3 regions of the Pseudomonas lutea genome follow, and region 1 is predicted to be linked to each of the others. Evidence: predicted binding sites of a transcription regulator. Region 1 holds the regulator's gene; each other region holds the start of a gene.

Region 1 (3,278 bases):
ACTGCTCGGACAACTGCTCCAGAATCTCGCCGGCCTCTACCAGAAAATCCTGAAGGATTTCTTCATCGGCGCCGAAGCTCATTGGGGGGTGCTCCTAAAATTAACCGTCAAACCGATCCGGAGGCTGCACTGACGGCCAGCGCGCATTGCTTTCGTCGAAGCATTGGCGCGCGGGTCCAGCAGCCACTTTCACAGAGAACCTGAAATCTGAAATCCGGATGACCGAATCAGAAGCCGAGGCTGGATAGCAGATCGTCCACATCATCCTGTCCGGATACGACGTCTTCACGTTTATCGGCATGGATCTGCGGACCTTCACCCTTGGAGTGAAGTTTTTCTTGTTCTTTTTGCTGACGGAAGACTTCCTGGTCGTGTTCGATGCCGGCGAAACGGTCTACCTGGCTGGCCATGAGGACCAGCTTGAGCAGGTTGCGCTCCACTTCGGTCACCAGCGTGGTCACGCGCTTGATCACCTGACCGGTGAGGTCCTGGTAATCCTGGGCCAGCAGAATGTCGTTGAGGTGCGCGGAGACCTCGGTGGTCTCCTTTTCGCTGCGCGTCAGGAACGTATCGACGCGGCGCGCCAGATCACGAAACTCTTCGGCGCTGATCTCGCGGCGCATGAAGCGTCCCCAGTCGGCGCTCAAGGATTTGGCGTCGGCACTGAGCCCGCTCATCAACGGCGTGCTCTGCTCCACCAGGTCCATGGTCCGGTTGGCCGCGTTTTCGGTCAGCCTGACCACGTACGAGAGCCGCTCGGTGGCGTCGGTGATCTGAGAGACCTCCTCGGCCTGAGGCATGTTCGGGTCGATCTGGAAATTGACGATCGCGCTGTGCAGCTCGCGCGTCAGTTTGCCGACCTCCTGGTACAGGCCTCTGTCCCGGGTCTGGTTAAGCTCATGGATCAGTTGCACGGCATCGCCGAACTTGCCTTTTTCAAGGCTCGCGACCAGCTCTTGTGCGTGTTTCTTCAGGGTTGACTCAAAGTCACCCATTGTCGAATCTTTGGAATCCATAGCGCCCTCGCAGCGGACATCAGCTATTGACGCGCTCGAATATCTTTTCGATTTTTTCTTTGAGCACTTGCGCAGTGAACGGCTTCACCACGTAGCCGTTCACACCGGCCTGAGCGGCTTCGATGATCTGCTCGCGTTTGGCTTCGGCAGTGACCATCAACACCGGCAGACTGCGCAGACGCTCGTCTGCACGCACCTGACGCAGCAGGTCGATGCCGGACATGCCGGGCATGTTCCAGTCAGTGACGAGGAAGTCAAAGGCGCCGCTTTGCAGCATGGGCAATGCGGTGAGTCCGTCATCTGCTTCGGCCGTGTTGGTGAACCCAAGGTCACGCAACAGGTTTTTTATGATCCGCCGCATCGTTGAGAAGTCATCAACGATGAGGATTTTCATGTTCTTGTCCAATTCGACCTCCAAGCAGTCTTTAACGCGTTCAGCACCTGAACGCGCGTTCAATCAATACCGGCGGTGCCGGACATCGGAGGGCTGGGATCGACCGGGACGAGCGCAGCGAAACCGGATCATCTACGACCCGGTTCGACCGACTCCTGCCTGCCTCTTCCACTTCCCGCTCAACGTCTTGCACAGCCGGTCTTACAAGCAACTCGCAGGCCTTGCGGCGTGCGTCAGAATTCAGGAGCGGGCGCGCCACTCGCCAAGACGACCCCGCAGACGCGCGGCGCACTGACTGTGCAGCTGGCTGACGCGCGATTCGCTGACACCCAGTACCTCACCGATTTCCTTGAGGTTCAGCTCTTCGTCGTAGTACAGCGACAACACCAGACGTTCGCGCTCCGGCAGGTTGGCAATGGCCTCCGCCAATGCCGCCTGGAAGCGCTCGTCTTCCAGGTCCCGCGACGGCTCGAGCGACTGGCTCGCGCCGTCCTCGTGCAGCCCTTCATGTTCGCCGTCCTGCAACAGGTCGTCGAAACTGAACAAGCGACTGCCCAGGGTATCGTTCAAAATCCCGTAGTAATCGTCGAGACTCAATTGAAGTTCGGCAGCAACCTCGTGATCTTTAGCGTCACGGCCGGTTTTTGCTTCGATTGCACGAATCGCGTCGCTGACCATGCGCGTGTTGCGGTGGACCGAGCGCGGCGCCCAGTCCCCCTTGCGCACTTCATCGAGCATCGCTCCACGGATACGAATACCCGCGTACGTCTCGAAGCTGGCCCCTTTGGTGGAGTCGTATTTGGTCGAGACTTCGAGCAAGCCGATCATGCCCGCCTGGATCAAGTCCTCGACCTGAACGCTGGCTGGCAGACGTGCCAGCAAGTGATAGGCGATTCGTTTGACCAGCGGGGCATAACGCTCGATCAGCTCATACTGAGAATCTTTGGACGATTTGCTGTACATGCGATAGCCACTTGCTGTCATGAGACGGGCCCTGCGCTGGTGTGATGCACGAGGCGTTCAACGAAAAATTCCAGGTGACCGCGCGGGTTTGCCGGCAGCGGCCAGGTGTCAACTTTCTGCGCGATGGCCTTGAACGCCAGCGCACATTTGGAACGCGGAAACGCTTCGTACACGGCGCGCTGTTTCTGCACCGCCTTGCGTACGCACTCGTCGTACGGCACCGCGCCGACGTACTGCAGCGCCACGTCAAGGAAGCGGTCGGTGACCTTGGTCAGCTTGGCGAAGAGGTTGCGCCCTTCCTGCGGGCTCTGGGCCATGTTGGCCAGCACGCGGAAGCGGTTCATGCCGTAATCGCGGTTGAGCAGTTTGATCAGGGCGTAGGCGTCGGTGATCGACGTAGGCTCGTCGCACACCACCAGCAGCACTTCCTGAGCGGCGCGAACGAAGCTCACCACTGACTCGCCGATACCGGCAGCGGTGTCGATGACCAGCACATCCAGGTTGTCGCCGATGTCACTGAATGCCTGGATCAGCCCGGCATGCTGGGCCGGGGTCAGGTGGACCATGCTCTGTGTCCCCGACGCCGCCGGTACGATGCGCACGCCGCCCGGGCCCTGCAGCAGGACGTCGCGCAGCTCGCACCGCCCTTCGATGACGTCAGCCAGGGTGCGCTTGGGGGTCAGGCCCAACAGTACGTCAACGTTGGCCAAACCCAGATCGGCGTCCAGCAGCATGACGCGACGTCCCAGCTCGGCCAGCGCCAGTGAAAGATTCACTGAAACGTTGGTCTTGCCTACGCCACCTTTGCCACCGGTCACCGCGATAACCTGTACGGGATGCATGCTGCCCATGTTAATTGTTTACCTTGTCTTGCTTAGACCTAAGCCACATGTCGGGCTGCACGT
Region 2 (3,278 bases), 1.9 Mb from region 1:
TACGCCATCGTCCATAAACAACATGGCCACGGGCAGGTCGAACGCGCCGCCCGCCAGCGCGATGTCCAGCGCCTCTCTGGCGTCGGGGCCGGCCCACGGTGCCTGCCGGCTGATGATCAATAATGACTTCGCCACTTTACGGCCCTCCAAAGCAGATCAAGCGATCCGCCGCTTGCACCGCATCATGCAACTGGCCAAGCCCCGACAGTTCCCAGGGCGCTGGAAGATTCGCCGCAGGGCGTGAATAACGCTCCGCTTCTTCCACATTCAGGACCCCTCGACGCAGGGCGGCGGCGATGCACACCACGCCATCGAGTTGGTGCGTACTGACGAATTCGCGCCATTGCGCAGCGGTGTCCGACTCGTCTTGAGGTGAAACCACGTTGCCGGACGCGCTGTGGACGCCGTCCTGGTAGAAAAACAGCCGCACGATTTCATGACCTTCAGCCAGCGCGGCCTTGGCGAACAGCAGCGCGCGTCGGGAGGAGGGCGCGTGTGCGGGTGAATGGAGGGCGATGGCGAATTTCATGGTCGGCTCAGTGGGTCGCTGACAAGGCATATGAGCGCAATGATAAAGAATTCACGAACGCCGGACAGCAAAAAGCCCGCCGAAGCGGGCTTTTTGTTAATGAGGCAGCGATCAGTCTTTGCTGCCCATGATGCCGAAGATCTGCAACAGGCTGATGAACAGGTTGTAGATCGACACGTACAGGCTGATGGTCGCCATGATGTAGTTGCGCTCACCGCCGTGAATGATCGCGCTGGTCTGGAACAGAATGCAGACCGACGAGAACAGCACGAAGCCGGCGCTGATCGCCAGTTGCAGGCCGCTGATCTGGAAGAACATGCTGGCCAGAACCGCCGCGAGCAGCACGAAGAAACCTGCGGTGATGAAGCCGCCGAGGAAGCTCATGTCCTTGCGGGTGATCAGCACGTAGGCCGACAGGCCGCCGAATACCAGCGCCGTCATTGCGAACGCCGAGCCGACGATTTCAGCGCCGCCCTGCATACCGATGTAACGGTTGAGAATCGGGCCGAGGATGAACCCCATGAAGCCAGTCAATGCGAAAGCAGAAACCAGACCCCACGCCGAATCGCGCAGTTTGTTGGTGAGGAAGAACAGACCATAGAAGCCGATCAGTACGACGAAGACGTTCGGGTAACGGAAGTTCATCTGTTGCGAGACGAACGCCATGATGCCACTGAAGGCAAGGGTGAGGGCCAGAAGGCCGTAAGTGTTGCGCAGGACGCGGCTAACCTCTAGCTGCTCGACCTGCACGCGGTTGTTGACTGCGTAATCCTGTTCGCGCATGGCGCTACTCCTGATGGTGAAAATGAAGGGTTTGAAACCTCAAGTTGCAAAGATCATAACAGAGGCGACGCAGCGCGCTAGCCGGAGAGTTTGACAGCTTGTTTCATTACGGTATTATGGCGCCCGCAATGCGACGCAGGGTGCTCGGAACCCTACGTCAGAAGCTTCGGGGAATTGGCAGAGTGGTTGAATGCACCGGTCTTGAAAACCGGCGAACGTTAATAGCGTTTCTAGGGTTCGAATCCCTAGTTCCCCGCCAAACGCAGTAAAAAGAGCCCCGCGAATGCGGGGCTTTTTTGTTTTCGGGTTTGGTGGGCGACGATTCCTTTCGCCGTTCGGATCCTGATACCCGAATACCTTCAATTCAGTAATGAGCAGATGCGCCGATATACGTTGCATACCCGACGTATCCAAGGCACACCCATGTTCAATCGCTTCTCTATTCAGTGGAAAATCACGCTGCTCGCAGCCCTTTGTCTGTTGTTCATCGTCACGCTGCTGGTCGCTGCTTCGTTGTATCAGTCGCACAGCAGTGCCCGGATTGTTCAGGCTTCCAGCACCGCCATGCTGCAAGAGTCGGCGCAGAAGCGCATGGCTGCTCGCGGCGAGACCCAGGCCCTGAGCATCCAGCGCTATTTCATGGATGTTTACCAATACAGCGACGGCTTCACCCGGCAAATAAAGATGCTGATTGCCCAGGCCCGGCAGCACGACATTGATTCAAAATCCGTACGTGCCGATCTGTCCTCGCAAATACACGACGCCCTCCAGGCCAAGCCCAATCTGCTGGGACTGTATGTGGTGTTCGAGGCCAACGGTCTTGATGGCAAGGACGAGCAGTTTTTGGACCAGCCGGCGTTGGGCAGTAACGAAAAGGGCCGCTTCGCCTTGTACTGGTCACAGTCCAGTGACGGGACACTCGAAGCTGAGGCCATGAAGGAGAAAGTGCTCACCGACACCACCGTGATGAGCAACGGCGCCCCCTATAATTTCTGGTACACCTGCGCCGTCACCAGCGGAAAAACCTGCGTACTCGATCCCTATGTGGACGACGTGGACGACGTTAAAACCTTGATGACCAGCATCGCCGTTCCCCTTGTCGTGGATGGCAAAGTCGTGGGTGTCGTCGGCGCTGACATCAGCCTGGCCAGCCTTCAAGGGATCAGCGACAAGGCAAGCGCCGAGCTGTACGACGGCCAGGGTCGTATCAGTATCGTCAGCCCGCTGGGCTTCTTTGCTGGCCATAGCGGCGACGCCTCCGTACTGGGCAAACCCTTGAGCACGGGTTTTGGTGCCCAGAGTGACGAACTCATTCGCCTGACGGCCAGCGGCCAGTCGCAAATGCTGCATCAGGGCCCGATGCTGCAGGTGCTGGAGCCGCTGATCCCCATTCCAGGCGCCAAGCCGTGGAGTGTCCTGCTCGAAGTGCCGGAAGAAATCCTCACTGCACCGGCGAGAAAGCTTGAGGCGGAACTCGACAGCCGCCGCGCCAGCGACAGTCGTATGGCGCTGGGCATTGGCTTGCTGGCCGTTATCGCCGGCCTGGTGCTGATGTGGCTGACCGCCCGTGGCGTCACTCGCCCGATTCTGAAGGTGGCGGACATGCTCAAAAACATTGCCACCGGCGAAGGGGACCTTACCCGGCGCCTGGAGTATAAAAAGGACGATGAGCTGGGTGAGCTGGTGAGTTGGTTCAACCGCTTCCTCGACAAGCTGCAGCCGATTATCGCCGATGTGAAGCTATCGGTTCTGGACGCACGTTCCACCGCTGACCAGTCTGCGGCTATCGCCAGACAAACCAGCGATGGAATGCAGCAGCAGTTCCGGGAAGTGGATCAGGTGGCTACCGCCTTTCAGGAAATGAGCGCCACCGCCCATGACGTGGCCCACAATGCAGCGCAAGCCGCCGAAGCCGCCCGCAGTGCTGACGAAGCGACCCATGAAGGGCTCGCCGTCATCGACACCA
Region 3 (3,278 bases), 650 kb from region 1:
GCGCCTGATTGATCTGCTCAGCGCCGGTGGCCTGGGCCTGCATGCCCTCGTTGACCATCAACACCCGCGGCGCGAGCGCCTGCACCTGATGGATGATCTGCGAAAGCTGCTCGCCGACCTGGGTCACTTCATACATGCCGCGGCGCACTTCCTCGGAAAACTTGTCCATGCCCATGACCCCGGCCGACACCGCCGACTGGATCTCGCGGACCATTTGCTCGATGTCATAGGTGGCCACGGCGGTCTGGTCTGCCAGACGCCGAACCTCGGTCGCGACCACAGCAAAGCCTCGGCCGTACTCGCCGGCCTTTTCGGCCTCGATGGCGGCATTGAGCGACAACAGGTTGGTTTGGTCAGCGACTTTGACGATGGTCACGACCACTTGATTGATGTTGCCGGCCTTCTCGTTGAGGATCGCCAGCTTGGAATTGACCAGATCGGCCGCGCCCATGACCGAGTGCATGGTTTCCTCCATGCGCGCCAGGCCTTGCTGACCGGAGCCGGCCAGAACCGAAGCCTGGTCCGCCGCCGATGTCACTTCGGTCATCGTGCGCACCAGATCCCGGGACGTCGCGGCGATTTCACGTGAGGTCGCGCCAATTTCCGTGGTGGTCGCCGCCGTCTCGGTGGCGGTGGCCTGTTGCTGCTTGGACGTGGCGGCGATCTCGGTGACCGAGGTGGTCACCTGAACCGAAGAGCGCTGCGCCTGGGACACCAGCGCGGCGAGCTCGGCCACCATGTCGTTGAAGCCGGTCTGCACGGTGCCGAACTCATCGTTGCGGTCCAGCGCCAGCCGGGTACTCAAGTCGCCGGTGCGCATGGTGTCGAGGATTTTCACGATGCGGTCCATTGGCGCGAGAATCGCACGCATCAACAAACCACCGCAGGCAGCGGCTGCCAGTAGGGCAATGACCAGAGAAATGCCGAGGGTAATCTTGGCGCTGGACACCGCTGTCTGTATGGCGTCCGACGCCTTGTCGGCAGCCATCTTGTTCTTGGCGCCGAGTGCATTCAGCACCTTGCGGCCCTCGGCCCACATCGGGGTCAATTGCTCGGAAAAAATCCGCTGCGCCAGCGCGTAGTTGTCGCCCTGATAGGCCGCGAGCACGCCGTTGAGCACCAGCTGATAGCGCTCGCGCAATTGCAGAAACTGCTCGAAATCGGTGCGATCCGACTCGTCAAAGATGCTCTTCTGGTAGTTGACGATCTGCGCCTGCAGGCGATCTTCGAATTCCTTGTACTGGTCTTCTTCGGCGCTGGTCAGATCACGACCAACGCCCTCAGCCAGCAAATGCTGGGTACTGACATAGCTTTCGACCCAGGCGCTGCGCACCGTGCTGCTGTAAAAGACGCCAGGCAGCGCATCGAGCCGCACGGCGTCGCCGCTGTTCTCGATCACCAGCAGGCGATTGAACGCCACGACCACCATCAACAGCATGATGGCGATGATGACAGCGAAGCTCGCCAAAATTCGTTGACGCAACGTCCAGTTCTTCACAGTCAGCCCTCAAGGGTTCAACGCCGGCATGACCGGGTTCAAGAAGCGGACCGACGAACGGTCCAAAGCGAGCGGGAGTATAGCTTAGTGCCCTGTTATTGATCGGGCTGTTTCCGACGTGGAAAGCGCCATAACGCACAGCCAAAAAGGAAGTGTCTGACACACTATCGGCTGTGGTTGGAGTTGCTTGATGGTGGCAATGCGGATGTGGGCGAGGGACGTCGGTGAGGACAGTGCCCGGAGACGGGATAACGCGGCCGGGACCCACGGCGGGCTTTCGGGGCGCAGGGTAGTCGGGATAATCGGGATAATCGGGATAATCGGGATAATCGGGATAATCGGGATAGTCGGGACGGTCGGGGCAGACCTCAGTCATGCATAGAAGGCTGCCCGACGATCCTGCTGGTGGCGGGGGATTTTTAGCGGGGTGCCCAGCGCCATGGGCTAGAGGCTTGGGGGCTGCGCCTGACGAACCTGGTGTTCAAGTTCAGTCTTCAAGGCCGGATCGAGCTTCAACTGCTTGGCGAGCTCGTCCAGATACGCGCGCTCCATAAAATGCTCTTCGTCGACCATCATCACGCTGGCCAGGTACATCTCGGCGGCAATTTCCGGTGTCTGCGCCGCTCGGGCGACGTCGATCGGGTCCAGCGGTTTGTTCAGTTCAGCGCTCAGCCATTGCTGCAGCTCGTTGTCACCGGTGATGCGCGTGAATTCGCCTTCGATCAGCGCGCGTTCACGCTCATCGACATGACCGTCGGCTTTGGCCGCTGCCACCAGAGCCCGCAGAATGGCTTCGCTGTGTTGTTCAACCTGGGCCGGTGGCACACGATCCACTGTCTGCGGCTCGACCGGCTGCGCGACGCCCTGACTGGCCTGCCAATTACCGTAGGCCTTGTAAGCCAGCACGCCCAACGCGGCGAGGCCGCCATAGGTCAGCGCTTTGCCGCCCATTTTTCGGGCGCCTTTGTTACCCATCAGCAAGCCCATCGCGCCGGCCGCCAATGCACCACCGCCGGCACCCGAAAGCAGACCGCCAAGACCGCCCGATTGACTGCCTGAATGCTTGCCTGACAGCCCGCCACCGAGCTTACCCAGCAAATCTCCCAGACCGCCCTGCCCGCTTTTGTCGCTGCGGGTATGAGCGCCAGCCTTGTTTTGCAGCAGGTCCTGGCCGGATTTCAACAATTGATCAAGTAGACCGCGAGTGTTCATGACTGCACCTTCAGAAGTGGGACTGACGATTCGACCCGCAGGTTAAGACGAAGGCACACGCGCTCGCGGGATGGTTTGCTTCTGAATGTTGCAATGACGGCTCGGCGCGAGGGCGCATAAGCATCGCGTACACCCACCAACGTGCCCCACGGGCGCGATATTTGCTGCGGGACATTTGTGATGCCTGCAACTGGGCACTACGCTCTGCACCATCTAGCACTGCCCAAAAAACCACGAAGAGGCAAGCCAACCATGTCCGTGTACAAGACCGCGATTCTCAGCGCCGCTATTGCCGCTCTACTGACCAGCGGCGCGGTGCAGGCCGCTGAAGCGCTTAAAGCAGTGGGCGATGGCGAGGGGCAACTGGATATCGTGGCCTGGCCCGGCTACATCGAGCGCGGGGAAAGCGACAAGGCCTACGACTGGGTGACCGGCTTCGAGCAAGAGACTGGCTGCAAGGTCAACGTCAAGACCGCCGCAACGTCGGATGAAATGGTCAGCCTGATGACCAAGGGCGGATATGACCTGGTCACGGCATCGGGCGACGCGTCACTGCGCCTGATCGCCG

The links. The regulator FliA, encoded in region 1, starts transcription of late flagellar genes. The targets are predictions, from matches to a motif close to CTAAAGTTTNNNNNNNNNNNGCCGNTAA.
Region 2: the regulator FliA is predicted to act here: its motif matches at 1,675-1,702, upstream of LT42_RS00275 (methyl-accepting chemotaxis protein).
Region 3: the regulator FliA is predicted to act here: its motif matches at 1,663-1,690, upstream of LT42_RS11225 (methyl-accepting chemotaxis protein).

What each region holds. Positions count from the first base shown of each region.
Region 1 covers NZ_JRMB01000001.1:1,959,129-1,962,406, forward strand. The annotation lists gene LT42_RS08400 (chemotaxis protein CheA) at 1-82, opposite strand, end outside; gene LT42_RS08405 (protein phosphatase CheZ) at 228-1,016, opposite strand; gene LT42_RS08410 (chemotaxis response regulator CheY) at 1,036-1,410, opposite strand; gene fliA (RNA polymerase sigma factor FliA) at 1,651-2,394, opposite strand; gene fleN (flagellar synthesis regulator FleN) at 2,391-3,224, opposite strand.
Region 2 covers NZ_JRMB01000001.1:55,499-58,776, forward strand. The annotation lists gene tusC (sulfurtransferase complex subunit TusC) at 1-135, opposite strand, end outside; gene tusD (sulfurtransferase complex subunit TusD) at 137-529, opposite strand; gene LT42_RS00265 (Bax inhibitor-1/YccA family protein) at 641-1,312, opposite strand; tRNA gene LT42_RS00270 (tRNA-Ser) at 1,481-1,571, shown strand; gene LT42_RS00275 (methyl-accepting chemotaxis protein) at 1,736-3,278, shown strand, end outside.
Region 3 covers NZ_JRMB01000001.1:2,611,785-2,615,062, forward strand. The annotation lists gene LT42_RS11225 (methyl-accepting chemotaxis protein) at 1-1,498, opposite strand, end outside; gene LT42_RS11235 (tellurite resistance TerB family protein) at 1,943-2,710, opposite strand; gene ydcS (putative ABC transporter substrate-binding protein YdcS) at 2,963-3,278, shown strand, end outside.